DNA from 3 places in the Bacillus sp. CIS52 genome. Region 2 is predicted to be linked to each of the others. Evidence: predicted binding sites of a transcription regulator. Region 2 holds the regulator's gene; each other region holds the start of a gene.
The links. The regulator Rex, encoded in region 2, represses fermentation and respiration genes when NADH is low (regulators of the CRP and FNR family bind a similar motif). The targets are predictions, from matches to a motif close to TTGTGAAATATTTCACAA.
Positions count from the first base shown of each region.

Region 1: the regulator Rex is predicted to act here: its motif matches at 2,245-2,262, upstream of ACH32G_RS06535 (nitrate/nitrite transporter).
Region 3: the regulator Rex is predicted to act here: its motif matches at 3,192-3,209, upstream of ACH32G_RS05840 (cytochrome ubiquinol oxidase subunit I).

Region 1 covers NZ_JBIUFR010000001.1:1,361,564-1,367,896, reverse strand. Annotated here, with positions in the region: gene ACH32G_RS06545 (YwiC-like family protein) at 1-147, shown strand, start outside; gene fnr (fumarate/nitrate reduction transcriptional regulator Fnr) at 178-894, opposite strand; gene ACH32G_RS06535 (nitrate/nitrite transporter) at 992-2,182, opposite strand; gene argS (arginine--tRNA ligase) at 2,316-3,986, opposite strand; gene ACH32G_RS06525 (DUF1934 domain-containing protein) at 3,983-4,411, opposite strand; partial or broken gene ACH32G_RS06520 (bacteriocin biosynthesis protein AlbG) at 4,565-4,775, shown strand; gene ACH32G_RS06515 (YncE family protein) at 4,840-6,216, opposite strand; gene ACH32G_RS06510 (YncE family protein) at 6,256-6,333, opposite strand, start outside.
Region 2 covers NZ_JBIUFR010000004.1:263,429-269,761, forward strand. Annotated here, with positions in the region: gene groES (co-chaperone GroES) at 1-232, opposite strand, end outside; gene ACH32G_RS15765 (CPBP family intramembrane glutamic endopeptidase) at 469-1,203, shown strand; gene ACH32G_RS15770 (YdiK family protein) at 1,200-1,391, shown strand; gene tatC (twin-arginine translocase subunit TatC) at 1,430-2,191, opposite strand; gene ACH32G_RS15780 (twin-arginine translocase TatA/TatE family subunit) at 2,198-2,368, opposite strand; gene ACH32G_RS15785 (redox-sensing transcriptional repressor Rex) at 2,387-3,034, opposite strand; gene moaC (cyclic pyranopterin monophosphate synthase MoaC) at 3,031-3,543, opposite strand; gene ACH32G_RS15795 (ABC-F family ATP-binding cassette domain-containing protein) at 3,683-5,611, shown strand; gene tsaD (tRNA (adenosine(37)-N6)-threonylcarbamoyltransferase complex transferase subunit TsaD) at 5,835-6,333, opposite strand, start outside.
Region 3 covers NZ_JBIUFR010000001.1:1,228,786-1,235,118, forward strand. Annotated here, with positions in the region: gene ACH32G_RS05825 (ABC transporter ATP-binding protein) at 1-473, shown strand, start outside; gene ACH32G_RS05830 (polysaccharide deacetylase family protein) at 573-1,415, shown strand; gene ACH32G_RS05835 (2-hydroxycarboxylate transporter family protein) at 1,451-2,794, opposite strand; gene ACH32G_RS05840 (cytochrome ubiquinol oxidase subunit I) at 3,297-4,703, shown strand; gene cydB (cytochrome d ubiquinol oxidase subunit II) at 4,687-5,703, shown strand; gene cydD (thiol reductant ABC exporter subunit CydD) at 5,703-6,333, shown strand, end outside.

The sequences.
Region 1 (6,333 bases), on a different contig from region 2:
GGCTGGGCATTTCTCGCTTTTATCCCCAGCAGTTTGCGGGCGTGGTTTTTTCACGGGAGAAATTGGCCCGCGAAAACGATCGGCATTCTGGAAATCTCAAATGCCGGCTTCTTTTTCGCCGTCATGTGTATATGTATCACAAATTGAAAAACAAGGACACCGGCTGTCCTTGTTTTTTCAGTCAATATTACAGATTTCCAGCGGACAGTTTTCACATTCAATCTCACACCGTAAATAGTCCCGCTTGTGCAAAATAATTTTTCCGGTTTCGTCTATCGAAATAACCCCTTGTTTGCGCAGATCTCCCAGCATGCGGTTGACACTTTCCCGTGCCGCCGCACAAAACTTTGCCAAATCCTGATTTGTCAGCACAATGTTAATCAGAATCCCGTCGCTTCGTTCCACCCCGTAGCTGTTTGACAGACGGATAAGGGTGGAATAGAGCGCCCCTTTTTTGCCGTGAAGAAGCAGATCCCTGATCTTAGACTGGATTTTTCTCAGATGGGTGCTCATCCATTTCATAAATTCAAACGTCAAATTACCGTTTTGAATCAATTCCTTTTCCAGCTTGTTTTTATTAATGACGAGCACCTCGCCGTCCTCTAACACTTTTGCACTGAGCATATACCTCGGCTCTTCTGTGAACAGTGTCAGTTCCCCGACGATATCGTGTTTCTGGCAGATTCTAAGTGTCAGGTCTTTTCCGTCAGACGTCAGCTTGCCGATTTCAATGAGCCCCGATTGAATCAGATAAAGCTCTTCTGCATCCATTCCTTCTTGAAACAAATAGGTGTGTTTTTTCATTTTCTTTTTCGTGCTGATTGATTCCAGCAATTCATGCAGTTCACGGGAAAGAAGTTCTTTATCAGATTTTCGGACAGAGAGAATATTCATGAGCTCACCTCGAAGAAAGTCACGTTGCGTATATATATTGTAACGTGACTTGATTTGCACTCACCCAGAAAAAACTAACAATCTTGTGAATGGATCATTATGAATTGAGGCTCCGACTGTTTCTCTCCGTATGTGTTTTCATTCTTTCCTGCCAATACAGCCAGATCACAAGAACAAAGCTGGCTAACGCAACCTCTGAAAGCGCCATGAACCCGATCGCGTATTGGCCCGTTGCCTGAAATACACTTGCCAGAATCAGCGGAGGGAAAAAACCGCCCAGCCCTCCCATAGCAGACACAATACCGTTGGCAATCCCCGCCTGCTTCGAAAAATAGAAAGGCACCAGTTTAAATACCGTCCCGTTTCCAATCCCTGAGCAGACTGCCACCGTCAGTGATCCGAACGCATAGAGGCCGATCGCCGGCGAGAAAGACAGCATAACGCCTGACAGCGTAAGCCCTGCGAAAACGAACATCAAAATGCGGAGCGGGTTCATTTTATCGGCAAGAAATCCTCCCGCTGGCCTGAGCAGCGTAGAGACCGCAATAAAGCCGGCCGTCCGCAGCCCTGCATCCGCGGGGCTCAGCCTGAAATGCTCAACCAAAAAGTTCGGCAGATAGATGGTAAAGGCGACAAAAGCGCCAAACGTAATAAAATAAAACATGCTCAAAAACCACAGCACATGATTTCGGTAAACGGCTTTGATTTGGGTTTTCACGGAAACTTTGGCCTTCTTCTCATGCCGGTCGCCGAACAAAACGTGCAGTAATGCGAAAACAGCCAGCAAAACGAGATACATCTGAACGGCTGCTCTCCATCCCGCGGCCTGAGCGATAACCGGCGCCGCAAAAGTGGTAATGGCGGTTCCGATGTTTCCGGCACCGTAAATCCCATTGACGGCACCGTGCTTTTCTTTCGGATAATATTTCGGAAGCGACGTCACTCCGATGGAGAATACCGCCCCTCCGATCCCTAAGAAAAAGCCGCCCGCGATTAAATCAAACAGAGAATCCGCCATACTGATCCAAAACACGGGAAACAAAAGCAGGATGAAGCTGATCATGAACATCAGCCTCGCGCCGTACCTGTTCGTTAAATACCCTAAAGGAATGCGGAGAAGCGATCCTAGAATAACGGGAATCGCCGTCACCAATGAAATCTCGCCTTTGGTTAAATGAATATCTGATGTCATTTGGGAAATGAGCGATGAAATCAGCACCCACACCATAAACCCCGCCACTAAGCTTAATGACTGCAACGATAATTGAATATGTTGACGATTGATCATTCGGCTTGCCCCTTTCACTGATTCAATATCAGTCTTATCATACAAAAACTCGGTGTGCGGGATTGTGAAGTACATCACACGTTTTATATACAAAAAAAAGACAAAGCCCGAAGACTTTGTCCTATCATAATGATTACATTTTTTCCGGAGCCGATACGCCGATCAGCTGAAGCGCGTTGTTCAGCGTAATTTGCGTCGCCTTCATTAAAGAAAGGCGCGCGCGGCTCTTCTCTTCATTTTCCGGATCGATGACTTTCTCCGCATTGTAGAAACTGTGCAGAGCGGAAGCCAGATCATAAATATAATTTGTGACACGGTGCGGGATTCGCTTTTCCGCCGCTTCCGCCACTGCCTCAGGGAAGCCGCCGATCGTTTTCAGCAAGTCATATTCTTTTTCTGATTGAATATGGCTGAAATCAAGATCCGCCGCCGGTTTAAGCCCCTGCTCCTCCCCTTGGCGAAGCATGCTGCAAATACGGGCATGTGCGTATTGCGCGTAATACACAGGGTTTTCGTTAGATGTCGATACGGCAAGGTCCAAGTCAAAATCCATATGCGTATCAGCGCTGCGCATCGCGAAGAAATAACGGACTGCGTCAAGGCCGACCTCTTCAATCAGATCACGCATCGTGACGGCTTTCCCCGTACGTTTGCTCATCTTCATTTTTTCGCCGTCTTTATATAAATGAACGAGCTGAATGATTTCAACTTCCAATGTGCCTTTTTCGTAACCGAGCGCTTCAATTGCCGCTTTCATACGCGGAATATAGCCGTGGTGATCCGCGCCCCATACATTGATGAGCTTGTCGAATCCGCGGTCAAGTTTGTCTTTATGGTATGCGATATCCGGCAGCAGATAAGTGTATGAGCCGTCTTTTTTGATCAGCACGCGGTCTTTGTCGTCGCCGAACGTTGTGGAGCGGAACCATGTCGCGCCGTCCTCTTCGTATACATGGCCCTTTTCGCGAAGCGCCTCGAGCGCCTGATCAATTTTTCCGTTTTCGTACAGTGACGTTTCAGAATACCATACGTCAAACGGCACGCGGAAATTCTCCAGGTCGGAGCGGAGTTTATCAAGCTCGTACTTTAAGCCGTATTCACGGAAAAATGCCCGGCGTTCGCTCTCCTCTTCATGGACGAAGCGGTCGCCGAAATCTTCGGCAAGCTTTTTCCCGATAGCGATAATATCTTCCCCGCGGTAGCCGTCTTCCGGCATCGGTTTTTCGAGACCGAGCGCTTCAAAATAACGGACTTCAACGGAAAGCGCCAGATTGTTAATCTGGTTGCCCGCATCATTAATATAGTATTCGCGGCTCACATCATAGCCCGCTTTAGAAAGCACGCTGCACAGCGCGTCACCTACCGCCGCGCCGCGCGCATGGCCTAAGTGAAGATCTCCCGTCGGGTTGGCGGACACGAATTCAACCTGAATCTTTTCGCCCTGTCCGACGTTTGTCTCACCGTAATGTTCACCCGCTTCAAGCACGGACGGGATCAGTTTTGTTAAGTAGCTGTTGTTCATGTAAAAGTTGATAAAGCCCGGTCCCGCAATATCCATTTTTTCAATGGAAGCCTTTCCTTTATCAAATGACGCCACGATCTCCTCGGCGATTTGGCGCGGCGCTTTTTTTGCGATTCTCGCCAGCTGCATCGCCATGTTTGTGGAATAATCACCGTGTGTTTTGTCTTTCGGTGTTTCTAACAGTACGCTTGGAATCTGGCTTTCTTCCGCCAGGCCCGCTTTCAGAACGGCCGCTTTGATTTCTTCCTTCAGCACGTCCTTCATTTGTTCCGCAATGTTCATGCGTGAGTTCCTCCCTCATACGTGATCGTCATATTATGTAAATGCTGCTGCTCGTCTCCGACATGCATGTCATATGCGATGCTGATTCGGCCTTTTTCTTCACCGAGATCAGATTGAATCGATTTTGTGCTTGTTTCCAGCTCAAGCTCACCAAATGACATTTTATATTTCGCAATTGTGGAAGCTCCCGTTATGAAACGCTGATTCATTTTAACAGCACCTGACCTCATGATCAGGACTTCGCCTTCGCTCACCTTCACAATCGTTTTTACTTTGCCTAGGTCGTGTTCTTCATAATAAGATAGATACACTTTTTGTTGTTTTACATAGTAAAATCCGGTAGTACGGAATTCGATGACTTCCTCATTTCCGTCATCCTCGATCACAGACTTCACATGGAGTGTTATCGGTGTCTCTTGCTTCATTTTGACACGTCCTTTTCATCATTCCACTTTGACTTGAATAGTATAATCATTCAGCTTGTAAACTTCAACTGCTTCTATCTTACCATCATTGCTCATTAGATTTGAAGATAAACCTCATAAAAAGCAGTTCCTTATAAGAAGAGAAAATCATATCACTATGTCACCCAATCCGTGAAAAACATGACAGCAGCTTTTCAGAAACTCACACAGTCTCATCGAAGCTGCTGCGACTTCCGGCAACATAGATTGTGCAGCAGCTATGCCAACGATGTCAAAGCGCTGCGTGTTCGAAATCGTCAAAGCCGTCCCTTTCCGCTTTCACACGCCCCTTGCCGTATTAATGGGACTCGCGGTGTTACTGATTCGGCTCATTTATTTATAAACGATTGTCTTATCGCAGCTCTGCTTCTCTCAACCTATGAAATAAGCTACATTGCAATCGCAGATGGACCCGCGCCAACCGGGATCACCGTCACAGCTGTATAATCGCTCGTGCGGTACACGGTCACGGTATTGTCGTCGGGCTGCGCTGCATAAATGTACTGATTATCAGGTGTTACGGCGAGATCAGAAGCGCCGGGGAGAGACACGTTTGCAATGATCCTCTGTCTAGCCGTATTAACTACGTATAAGTTATTAATGAGGAACGGTTCACTATATGGCTCTAAAAAATAAGCCCTAGTGCTATCGCGAGAAAATACAATCGTCCTCAGAGTTTCAAATAAACGGTTGAAGTCGCCTCCCCTGCTTAATGGTGACAAACTGATCTCCGTTACACCTTTCGGCAGCAGCTCACCATTCAACACATACGCAAAATTTCCAGCGTAAGGAGTGGCAATTAAACTGGGAAATTCAAATGTATCTATGATACTTTCTACCAACTGCCCAGTATTTACATCATATTTATCAACCGACCAACTGCTTCCATTAGCGGTATAGACATACTGTCCATTCGGATCAAGAGCAAAGTCTAAAGCGCCGGGTATCGGAATGACATCAATGACCGATTGAGAGGCCATGTTGATCATATATATAGATCCGGCGGCCATCACGTACGCGAACTCATCTGTTGAATCAAATTCAACCTTTCTCGGCCCTTCTCCAACAGTAATGGTATTTATGATGGTTAATGTTTTATTATCTAGCACTGAGACAAGGTTGGTATTCCCATGGAGGACATAAGTGAAAGCTTTATCAAAAGTAACGCCTAGATGAGTTGGCACGTCAGAAAAAGGGATTGTTTTTACAACAGTGTTTAAATCTGCATCAATAACCGAAACCGTGCTGTCTCCTGAATTGGCTGTAAACACATACGATTGAGGGTCTGGCGATGGCGGTAAAACAAGTGTCCCGGTCACCGTAAGCGGACTGCCGTAGAAAGGCGGTACAATGAAAAGATCTTCCACTGTTATTTGACTGAAATCAGGACAGCGGCCAGACTGCGCTGCATAATAAACGACTTGATCAATCTCTTCAGTATGAATCACAGAAACAGACCCGTCCCCTTGTCCATATTGATTTCGTACAGGCGACACACTGACAAGAAGCGTAACGGTACCTTTTACTCTCACGGCATATCGAACACCGATATCTTCTGGTTCCGGCCCAGTCTGGATTAAGCAAGGCTCACTGATACATAATAAATGAGCAGTACTCCATGTAACCGCCGCAGCTGCTTCGGCAGAATCAATAGTGAACCCCTCGGGAATGTCAATCGGCACTTGAAACGGCGCTTCTCTGCTAATTTCCTCATCACAAAAACAGAAACAATTTTCCTGTAAAGCAGAAAGATCATTCTTTTTCATGAATTCACGTCCTTTTAGAAATGTACAGCATGCAGTTGGTTAAATCACAATATCTCCCGGTGAAACCCCAAGAGATATCACAGTTTCCACAGAATAATCATCCGTGTTGTAAACAGT
Region 2 (6,333 bases):
CTTCGTATTTCACTTCAGTACCGGCGTATTTTGAGAAGATAATGCGGTCGCCCTCTTTTACTTCTAAAGCAACGCGCTCTCCGCTTTCCAACACGCGACCTGAACCGGCTGCCACGATTTTGCCTTCTTGCGGCTTTTCTTTTGCAGAATCCGGTAATACGATTCCGCTGGCAGTTTTTTCTTCAGATTCTACGAGTTCAATGACAACGCGATCACCTAATGGCTTTAACAATGTAATAACCTCCTCAATAGTATGAATATGTAATTTTAGCACTCAGCTCTAAAGAGTGCTAACACAATTATTATAATAAAGAATCTCACTTCCAATTTCAAGTCATAAGAATAAAAAATTTTCACGCTTACATCATTCTCTCTTACAGCGATTTTCTCCTTTTTTCACGTCTGGTTCACTTGTGTTACAATAAGAACAAATAAGTTGATTTTATAGGATAAAGGAGTACATATCATTTGAGAAAACAGTATTGGTATATCATTTTGACATACGTTATCATGCAGCTTTCCGCATTGATCGGCATTCCTTTAATGTACAAATTCGGCTATGCGGGCGGGCATCCTACGAATGCGAATCTCACCATGGCTCAGGGGATTTATTCCGTCGTAAGCTTTTTTATCTGCCTGATTATCGTTCTCTTAATTTTGAGAACCGCGCCGAAGCAGACATTAAGAAACGGGAAGAAAGCATCCGCCGGCATGTCCGTTCTCTGGGCGGTCGCGGGAATATGGCTCGCTTTATTTTCTCAGGGTATCGCCGGAATGATTGAGCAGTATGTCTTTCACGTGAACAGCGGTTCTGAAAACACGAAAGCCATTCTCAACATTATTAAAGCCATGCCGCTCATGATTATCGTTTCTTCTATCGTCGGGCCGATTCTTGAAGAAATCATTTTCCGGAAGATCATCTTCGGTGTATTATATGAAAAAACGAATTTCTTTTTCGCCGGACTGATCAGTTCCGTCATTTTCGGCATTGTGCATCAGGACCTCACACACCTGCTGCTATATACGGCTATGGGCTTTACCTTTGCGTTCTTGTATGTGCAGACGAAACGGATTATTGTGCCGATATTCGCCCATGTCATGATGAATACCATTGTCGTGGTCATGCAGCTCGGCCCCGCCCAAAAATATATTGAACAGCATAGTGAACAAATGCAATTAATTATTGGAGGATTGTTTGTATGAGGAACCCAATGACTTGGGGCTTGATTTATTTCGCAGTCGGCTGTATCTTTACGTATTTGGCCGCAAGCTCGCCGGGAAGCATGTGGTCTTTTTATTCCATACTGCTGATGGTTTTCGCCGCTTATAATATCAGCATCTCGTTTAAAATGTTCGCTTTCTCATTTAAAGTGAAGAAAAATCAAAAATAAAAGAAAAGCCATTTCTCATCATGGAGAAATGGCTTTTTTTATGCTGATACGTCCTGATCGGATTCACTGCTGCCGGTCTGCCTTTTCCGGTACGCCGCTTTTGAGATCAGGATACTGATCTCATATAAAATGCAAAGCGGAATCGTAATCATCAAGTGAGACAGCAGCTCAGGCGGCGCAATCATCGCGGCGATCACGAGCAGCACAAAATACGCGTACTTCCTGATCTTCGATAAAAACATCGGCGTGACAACCCCGAGCCTCGTTAAAAACATGATCAGCACCGGCATCTGAAACAGCAGCCCGAACGGAATTGTCAGCTGCAGCAGAAAATGAAAGTACTCGCTGATTCCGATCACCTGATTGACATCCAAGTCATTCGAGACCCGCTTCATAAAATCAACGACCAGCGGAAATAAAATATAATAAGAAAATGACACACCGCCGACAAACAGCACGATCGAAATCGGAATATAGCTGAGTGTTACTTTGCGCTCCTTCTCATACAGCCCCGGGCTGACAAACGCCCAAATCTGATAGAGAATAATCGGCGAAGTCAAAATGATGCCGATAATAAACGCGAACTGCAAAAAGATAAACAGCGGATCCGTCAGGTTAAAAGCATTAAGGGTGAGCTCTTTTACTTCATCGGCTTTTTGAAGATACACAATGATAGGTTTTGCCAGAAAAAAGCCGGCAATAAAGAAAACCGTAAAGGATAACGCCACAATCAGCAATCGTTTCCGAAGTTCGGCAATATGCTCCACAAGCGTCATTTGATTCACTCTCATACGCGTCATCCTATCTTACTGTTCTTCTTTCTTTTTTTCCTCTTCTTCACCGGCTAATCCCTTAGTGGCGTTCTTAAATTCACGAAGCGTGTCCCCCGCGGCTTTTCCTAACTCGGGAAGCTTCTTCGGACCGAAAATAATCACCGCCACCACACCGATAACAGCCAGGCTTCCAGGACCGATCATGTGCAGCTCCTCCTTTCGTTATTCAATTTCTTCCAAAACAGAATAATGCTTTAAGAAATAAACCAATGATTGAAGCTCTACAGCTAAATCTATATGATGAATTCGAATGTGATCCGGCACATTCAAACGGGCCGGCGTAAAGTTAAGGATCCCCTTGATTCCGAGCGACACGAGCCGATCGGTGATTGACTGCGCGGCAACCGCCGGAACGGTAAGAATCGCCACGGGTTCATCCTTAATGTGAAGTTCTAAATCATTAAGATCATAGACAGGCACACCGCCTACCTCAGTTCCTATTTTACTCTGATTCACATCAAAAGCCATAGATATTTTTGTGTTATTATTTTTTGTGAAATTATAGTGAAGAAACGCCGTCCCTAAATTCCCGACACCGATCAAAATGACGTTCGTCGTTTCATCCTGATCCAATGTTTTTCTGAAAAATGACAGCAGGTAATCCACATTATAGCCGTATCCTTTTTTGCCGAGCGCCCCGAAATAGGAAAAATCCCGGCGGATCGTGGCCGAATCGACTTTTACCGCATCGCTCAGTTCAGCAGATGAAACGCGCTGCTTTCCTGACGCGTGTAAATTCTTTAAAAAGCGGTAATAAAGCGGCAGCCGTTTTGCTGTCGCCTGCGGAATTTTTGATTGATCCTTGTTCATGATTGGTCCTCCACTTTATACTCAGATGCATCTCTTTTAAAATCACCGTTTTTGCCTCCCGTTTTTTCCATGAGGCAGGTCGGGCCGATGACCATTCCTTTATCCAGCGCCTTGCACATGTCATAAACGGTCAAAGCGCAGACTGAAGCGGAAGTTAGCGCTTCCATTTCCACACCTGTACTCCCTTTCGTTTTTACGCTTGCCTGTATATGAAGAACGGCTTCGGAATCCTTTTCCTCCCAGCCGAATGAAATGTCGACGCTGCTTAAAGAAAGCGGGTGGCACATCGGGATAATCGCTGAGGTCTGCTTTGCAGCCATGATTCCGGCCACCTGTGCGACAGCCAGTACGTCTCCTTTTCCGATCTCGCGGTTTTTGATTCTGCTGTACACGTCATGCTTCATGTGTACGCTGGATATCGCAGCGGCAGTACGGACTGTTGAAGATTTATCGCTTATATCCACCATGCGGGCACGGCCTTCTTCATTAAAATGAGAAAATCCATTCATATTTAAACTCTCCTTACTTCTGATCATACACTATTTTCTCCCTGATGTCTTATCCTATAATGTTCCAATTCTGATGTATTGTTTGCTGACAGCAGGTTGATAAGCTACACTTAACTTATTATAACAGAGGTGAAATAATATGATGATCTTACAAATTAATCAGCTGTCCAAATCTTTTGGCGCTGATCCTATTTTAAACAATATAAAGCTTGAAGTCAGATCTCGGGATCGCATCGCCATTGTAGGCAGAAACGGAGCCGGCAAATCAACTCTCCTTAAAATTATCGCAGGTCACCTTTCATATGAAAAGGGTGAATTAATCAAACCGAAAGAATTAACGATGGGATATCTTGCCCAGCACACAGGCTTGGAATCCCAGCTTACCATAAAAGAAGAACTGCTGAGTGTTTTTGATTTCCTGAAAGCAATGGAAAAAGAAATGCGTTCTATTGAAGAAAAGATGGCTACGGCCGCCCCCGCGGAGCTTGAGACGCTGATGAAAACCTATGACAGGCTTCAGCAGGACTTCAAGGATAAAGGCGGCTATCAGTATGAAGCGGACGTCCGATCCATCCTTCACGGCCTCGGTTTCGGGAAATTTGACGATTCCGTGAAAGTGCAAAGCCTGAGCGGCGGCCAGAAAACAAGGCTTGCACTCGGCAAGCTGCTTCTGACCCAGCCTGATCTGCTTATTTTGGATGAACCGACGAACCATCTCGACATCGACACGCTTACATGGCTTGAGCATTATTTACAGGGATATTCAGGCGCCATCCTGATTGTCTCCCACGACAGATATTTCCTTGATAAAGTCGTCAGCCAAGTGTACGAGGTCTCACGGACAGAAAGCAAAAAATACCTCGGCAACTACAGCGCCTATTTAGAACAAAAAGCTGAGCAGTATGAGAAAAACCTGAAGCTGTATGAAAAACAGCAGGACGAAATCGCCAAGCTCCAAGATTTTGTCGACCGAAATCTGGCCAGAGCATCAACAACGAAAAGAGCCCAGAGCAGACGAAAGCAGCTTGAACGGATGGACGTCATGGCAAAGCCGCTCGGTGATGAAAAATCAGCCGCCTTCCGTTTTGACATTACAAAACAGAGCGGAAACGACGTCCTTCGCGTACAGGATGTTTCCATCAGCTATGACGGCCAGCCGCCGCTTTTGAAAAACCTGACCTTCGGCATTACAAGAGGGGAAAGCGCCGCCCTCGTCGGACCGAACGGGATCGGCAAGTCAACCCTGCTGAAAGCCATAATCAATACGCTCAGTCCGAAATCCGGGTCGATCACGTACGGTTCCAATGTCACAATCGGCTATTATGATCAGGAGCAGGCCGAACTGACCTCATCTAAACGCGTCTTGGACGAGCTGTGGGATGAATATCCGGACATGCCGGAAAAAGAGATCAGGACATGCCTCGGCAACTTTCTGTTCAGCGGAGACGATGTCCTGAAACCTGTCCGTTCTCTAAGCGGCGGTGAGAAAGCAAGAGTCGCGCTTGCCAAGCTGATGCTGCAAAAAGCAAACTTTCTCATCCTTGATGAACCGACAAACCACCTTGATCTGGACAGTAAAGAAGTGCTGGAAAACGCCCTGATCGACTATCCGGGAACGCTGTTATTTGTATCGCATGACCGCTACTTTATTAACAGGATCGCCACAAGGGTGCTGGAGCTGTCTCCGGATCATGCCGAAGAATATTTGGGTGACTATGACTATTACACCGAGAAAAAAGCCCAGCAGCTGGAATTGGAAGAAATGAAACGGCAGGAAAAAGAGCAAGCACAGCCTGCCGGCAAGGTCAAACAGGACACGAAAAGAACATACGAGGAAGAAAAAGAATGGAAAAAGAAAGAACGTCAGCGCCTGAGACGCATTGAAGAAATCGAAGCAGCCGTCTCATCCGCCGAAGAGAAAATCAGCGCCAATGAGGAGCTGCTGTGCGACCCTGACGTGTATCAGGATCATGAAAAGGTACAGACCATTCACACAGAGAACGAAGCTCTGAATCAAGAGCTGGAACGATTATTAGCGGAGTGGGAAGAACTCTCCTCAGAAGAATAGAAAAAGTCAAGCACCTCTTTAAGGGGTGCTTTTTTATCCACAGCTTTTCTCCTTGCCTGCTATTTAAGTAAGCGCTTTATACACACTATCCACAAAATTTTCTGACTTTATCCACTTTACTAACAACTTATAGACCCTTATCCAGCCTGGATTTCTGAATATATTCACAATCCTGTGGATATGTTAGAATTATCTGTTAATAAATTAAAAAAAGCCTCACGTTTTACAACGTGAGACGATCAAAAGATGTTAATTCCAAGCCGGGCTGTCCATTCATATCATATGAACCCCGGATTCCCTTTTCAAAAGCAACGGTTCCGGCAGCCGCAATCATCGCTGCATTGTCCGTACATAAAGAAAGCGGCGGGATAACAAGCTCAGGATCTCCCGGATGGCTGAATTCCTGCTGCAGAGCGGCTCTCAGCCCTTTGTTGGCGGCTACGCCTCCCGCAAGCAGCACTTGTTTAACCCCATATTCTTTCGCGGCCTTAGAGGTTTTTGCCGTCAGTACATCAATGACACTCTGCTGAAAGCTCGCGGCAAGATCCTCAGGAGGAATCACCTCATTTTTTTGCGAGGCGTTATGGAGCGTGTTAATCACGGCTGATTTCAGCCCGCTGAAGCTGAAATTGTAAGATCCCTCATCCAGCCACGCACGCGGAAGCGGAATGGAATCCGTTCCCACAGCAGCCAGCTTATCGATCTGCGGTCCTCCCGGATAA
Region 3 (6,333 bases), on a different contig from region 2:
ATGGGAAAATTCAGCAGATCGGCACGCCGAAAGAAGTCTATGAACATCCGGAAAACGTTTTTGTCGGCGGGTTCATCGGCTCCCCCGCGATGAACTTTTTTAAAGGAAAGCTGACAGACGGCGCCATTCAGATCGGTTCAGCCGCTCTCAGCGTGCCGGAAGGGAAAATGAAAATGCTCCGGGAAAAAGGGTATGCCGGCAAAGATGTTATCTTCGGCATCCGCCCGGAAGACATACATGACGAGCTGATTGTGGTAGAATCCTATAAGAATTCATCCATCACAGCTAAAATCAATGTCGCGGAATTGCTCGGGTCAGAAATTATGGTTTATTCCCGGATCGGGGATCAGGATTTTATCGCCCGGATTGATGCCCGCCACGACATTCATGCCGGTGAGGAATTGACTGTCGCTTTCGACATGAATAAAGCTCATTTTTTCGACAGTGAAACAGAAATCAGAATCCGCTCATAACGCAAAGCCGGACAGCTGGATGTCCGGCTTTTTTGATGTAACAATTTTTGCCCGTCGACCGATATAAAAAGTAAATAGCAGACAGAAAGCAGGAAAACCATGAAACGCATAATCACGTGCATGTGCCTTTTGGCTGCTCTGTTAACGCTTGCCGCCTGTTCGGACCATGAGGCAAGTGCCGAAGAGAGCATTCCGAAGGCAGAAGCGCACAACGATAAAAAGTCTGTAAAGCGCCAAATCAAAAAGGAGCCGGATACGTCCGCCTGGGTTAAAACGAAGGGAACGGCGAGACTGCCGATTCTGATGTACCACAGCATTTCTGAGGGAAACAGCCTGCGTGTGCCGAAGGAAGAATTCCAGCAGCATATGAAGTGGCTTCATGATCACGGCTATTATACGATGACTCCGGAAGAAGCCTATCTGATGCTGACGGAGGATAGAGAGCCGCGTGAAAAATGCGTTCTGATCACATTTGATGACGGCTATACCGACAATGTGAAAGCGGCGTATCCCATTTTAAAGAAATATAAGATGAAAGCGACCGTCTTCATGATTGGTAACTTTATCGGACATAAAAATCACCTGACTGAGAAGCAGATGAAGGAGATGGCCGCACACGGCATTTCCATTCAAAGCCATACGATGAACCATCTCGAATTGAACGGGCTCACGCCTCAGCAGCAGCGACGCGAAATGGCGGACTCTAAGCGTTTATTTGATCAAATGTTCGGGCAGCGGACGTCTGTAATCAGTTACCCTGTCGGACGATATAATAAGGAAACATTAAAAGCCGCACCTGCTGCAGGCTACCGTATGGCGGTCACGACGGAGCCGGGAGCGGCAACAAGAGATCAGGGGCTTTATGCGCTTCACCGTGTCCGTGTGTCGCCGGGCATGTCCGGTACGGCATTCGGCTCTTATATCCAAAATGTGATGAAATAACAGAGCCTCCGCATATGGCGGAGGCTTTTTCCCGTTTAATAGAATTGATGAAGCAATAGGAGGGTGACGCTCACGGTAATCGCCCCGCCGATTCTGGTCGATACTTGGGCAAACGGCATAAGCTCAAGCCGTTCAGCGGCGCTTAAGATCGCGACGTCGCCTGTGCCGCCCTGACCGGAATGGCAGGCATTGATGACCGCCGTCTCAATCGGGTACAGGTTCAGCCATTTACCGGTCAGAAAACCGACGGCTATCATTGTAATGACGATGGATAAAATGGTAATGATATTGCTGATATTAAAAGCCGCAATCAGTTTGTCCCACGGTGTCATTGAAACGCCGATCGCGAATAAGAGCGGATAGGTCACGGCTGTCGAGAAAAAACGCGAAACGCCGAAAGCTCCGTTTTCAATCGAGGCCGGCGCCAGCCTGAACAGCTTAATAAGCACGGCAAGGACGAGCATCACGACAGGAGCCGGAAGCTGAAAGAAATCATGCGCCAGCATGCCGACCAAATACAGGGAAACCGCTAAAATCCCCCCCGAAGCGAAAAAAGACAGATTAAACGCATTGTCATTGGCCGGCTGTTCCAATGCAGGAGCGGATTGATCAGACTTATCAACCTTCCCGTTGCCCGTCCATTCCGGCTTGCGTTTCCCGATGACGTTCAGCAAACCCGATAACATAATGGCGCACAGGCTGCCGAGCATGATGGACGGCAGCACAAGCGCAAAGGCGTCTCCCTGGGACATCGGCATAATATCGGAGTAGCCGATGGATAAAGGAATCGCGCCCTCGCCGACACCTCCCGCCATAATCGGGACGACAATATAAAGCAGTGTGTGCTGAAAACCGAGCCCGAGCAGCGTCCCGACGCATAAGCCGACGATGGCGGCCGCGATCGAGCCGGCGATCAGCGGAATGAAAATCTTGACGAAAGCTTTGACGAGAGTCTCTCTTTTCATCCCGAGAATACTGCCGACGACGATACCGGCAATAAATAGATAGAGAAAGTTAGAGTTTTCCGTGAATTCTGTTGTTGATGTAATAATGTCTTTCGGAAGCAGGTGGTAGTAGACGACAGCGGACGGAATAAAGGTTGCGAGGATCGCAGGGCCGCCGATGGAACGCACGATCGGAATGGATTTTCCGATCTGGCCGAAGGTAAATCCGAAAAAACTCATGACGGCAATTGATGTCAGGATGTCGCTTTTTACATCGTGTTTCATGACAAACACCGTAATAAGCAAGAAGAGCAGGATATAGATAGGAAGAGGAATAATGCCGATTCTTATATTCATTGCTCTGGCAAACCAATTATCAGTCCGTTGCTGTTTTGGGATTGAATCCGTTTGCAAATTTGGTTGAAGTTCTCCCATGCTTGTTCCCCCAGTCGTTATGTAGTGAAAAATATCCCCATTTAAAGTATACTAAAAAATTTAAATTGTTCATATATTAAGAATTTACTAGAAAACATACTTTCACCTCATTTTCTTTCTTAAAAAGGCGATTTGGCGGCCTTTCCCGCTGAATAAAGCATTTTGTTCGCCACACGAATAAAAAAGAGGTACGATATGGAAGGGACAAAAATCCTAGATGCCGACATAAAATCTCTACAAATTCGACATTAATCGGTCACAATTTCAGCCTATTTTTAGGTATATCGATCTTTTTTTTTAGGCGGAATCGTTGTAAAGTAATGATATTGAATCATTTCTATGACAGCCGGCTGCCCCCCAGGGAGTGCAGGCTGATAATTCATTAGTTTTGACAAATTTGTGAAACATTGAGCAAATATATCATTTCTTGTGAAATACCGAGCAATGGTTTTGTCGTGTTTGTGAAATGTTGAGCAATTTACCAGATTGGAGGAAAAACATCATGAGTGAGTTGGTTTTAGCCCGCATACAATTTGCATCTACAACATTGTTTCACTTCCTGTTTGTGCCTATGTCTATCGGGCTTGTGTTTATGGTTGCTTTGATGGAGACGCTTTATGCTGTCAAAAAACAAGAGACCTATCTCAAAATGGCTAAATTTTGGGGACATCTCTTTTTAATTAACTTTGCTGTCGGCGTCGTCACAGGGATTCTTCAGGAATTCCAGTTTGGATTGAACTGGTCTGATTATTCCCGTTTTGTCGGAGACGTATTTGGCGCTCCGCTTGCGGTTGAAGCGCTTTTGGCGTTCTTTATGGAATCTATTTTTATCGGATTATGGATTTTCGGCTGGGACCGTTTATCTAAAAAAGTGCATTTGCTTTGCATTTGGCTTGTATCCTTCGGGACGATTATGTCATCTTTCTGGATTTTGACGGCAAACTCATTCATGCAGGAGCCGGTCGGCTTTGCGATTAAAAACGGCCGCGCGGAAATGAATGATTTCGGGGCGCTTTTGACAAACCCTCAGCTTTGGGTTGAATTCCCTCACGTTATTTTCGGGGCGCTTGCAACTGGTGCTTTCTTTATCGCCGGTGTCAGCGCATATAAATTATTGAAGAAAAAAGAAGTGCCTTTCTTCCATAAATCTTTCAAGCTTTCTATGATTGTCGGTCTGATCGCCGGTATCGGGGTTGCGTTCAGCGGGCATATGCAGGCTGAGCATTTAATGGAATCGCAGCCGATGAAAATGGCCGCCAGTGAAGCGCTTTGGGATGACAGCGGTGATCCTGCCGCGTGGACGGCTTTTGCGAACATTGATACGAATAAAGAAAAAAACACATCAGAAATTTCAATTCCTTACGCACTCAGCTACTTGGCTTATCAGAAGTTCAGCGGCAGTGTTAAAGGGATGAAAACTCTTCAAAAAGAATACGAAAAAACGTACGGAAAAGGCGATTATATCCCGCCTGTTAAAACGACGTTCTGGAGCTTCCGCATTATGGCGGGTGCAGGCGCGCTTATGATTTTTGCCGCGATTGCCGGCTTTATTCTGAACCGCCGCAAAAAGCTTCATACGAGCAAGTGGTATTTACGGGGCATGATCGCACTGATCGCATTCCCGTTCATTGCGAACTCTGCCGGATGGATTATGACTGAAATCGGACGCCAGCCGTGGACGGTCATGGGGCAATTGACGACCGCACAATCCGTTTCGCCTAACGTAACGACGGGATCTCTGCTGTTTTCAATTATCAGCTTCGGCGTCATGTACTTGATTTTAGGCGCGCTGCTTGTTTTCCTATTCGTTCGTGAAATTAAAAAAGGTGCGGACCATGATGATCACAAGGATGTCCCTGTATCAACAGATCCGTTCAGTCAGGAGGTCTACCATGGGGTCACTTCATGATCTTTGGTTTATACTCGTTTCGATTTTGTTTGTCGGATTTTTCTTTTTAGAAGGTTTTGATTTCGGTGTCGGCATTTCGACCCGATTTCTTGGCCATAATGAATTAGAACGCAGAGTGCTGGTTAACACCATCGGCCCGTTCTGGGATGCGAATGAGGTGTGGCTGATCACAGGTACGGGAGCGATTTTCGCGGCATTCCCGAACTGGTATGCAACGATGCTCAGCGGATATTACATTCCGTTTATCATCATTCTTCTTGCCTTGATGGGCCGCGGCGTGGCATTTGAATTCCGCGGGCAAGTGAACAATCTGAAATGGGTCAAAACATGGGACTGGGTGATTTTCTTCGGAAGCCTTATCCCGCCGTTTTTATTCGGCCTTATCTTTACAAGCTTGTTCCGCGGTGTGCCGATTGACGGACACATGAACATTCACGCAGGTTTTTCAGATATTGTGAACGTGTATTCCGTTCTTGGCGGAGCAGCCGTCACCCTTCTTTCATTCCTGCACGGTTTAATGTTTATCACCTTGCGCACGATCGGTGATTTACAAGAGCGTGCGAGAAAAATGGCAAAACGCGTAATCGGTGTTATCTTTCTTGTTGTACTTGCTTTCTTTGCGATGTCTGCATACGATACGGATATGTTTACACGCCGGGCAAACATCACGATTCCAATATTCGTGCTGATTGTCATCTGCAACGTTCTTGCCATTGTGTTCATGAGCAAGAAAAAAGACGGCTGGGCATTCGGTATGACCGGCGCGGGTCTCGCTTTGACAGTCGCGATGATTTTTATCTCCCTGTTCCCGCGCGTCATGGTCAGCTCGCTGAAAAGCGCGTATGACTTAACAGTAGCTAACGCGTCTTCCGGTGATTATTCACTTAAAGTCATGACAATTGTTGCACTGACTTTGCTGCCGTTTGTCATCGGCAGTCAGATCTGGAGCTATTATGTCTTCCGGAAACGCGTCAGCCATAAGGAGCCTATGACTTATTAATGGGAAAAGACCTGTTTCTTTATAAAGGAATGAAGCGGATTCTTGCGATCATTACGGGATTAACGATCATACAAACGGCCGCCATTATCTTGCAGGCGGAATGGCTGAGCCAGGCGGTAACCGGATTATTTAACGGGAAGCGGATTGCTTCTCTTTATCCGGTTATCGGCTTTTTCTTGCTTGCGTTTTTCGTCCGGCATGCGGTGACAACGGTCCGGCAGAAAATCGTGTACCAATATGCCGCGCAAACCGGCGCAGACTTAAGAAAAAGATTTCTTGAGCAATTGTTCCGTCTCGGCCCCCGCTTTGCGAAAAAAGAGGGGACAGGCCGGATGGTGACGCTGGCGATGGAAGGCATCAGCCAGTTCCGCCGCTACTTAGAGCTGTTTCTGCCGAAAATGGTCAGCATGGCGATCGTGCCGGCTGCCGTTGTCATTTATGTGTTTTTTCAGGATAAAACATCGGCTTTGATTCTGATTCTTGCGCTTCCGATTTTGATTGTATTTATGATCCTGCTCGGACTTGTCGCACAGAAAAAAGCTGATCGCCAATGGAAGTCCTATCAGACGCTTTCCAATCATTTCGTGGATTCGCTCCGCGGACTGGAGACATTGCGGTTTTTAGGATTAA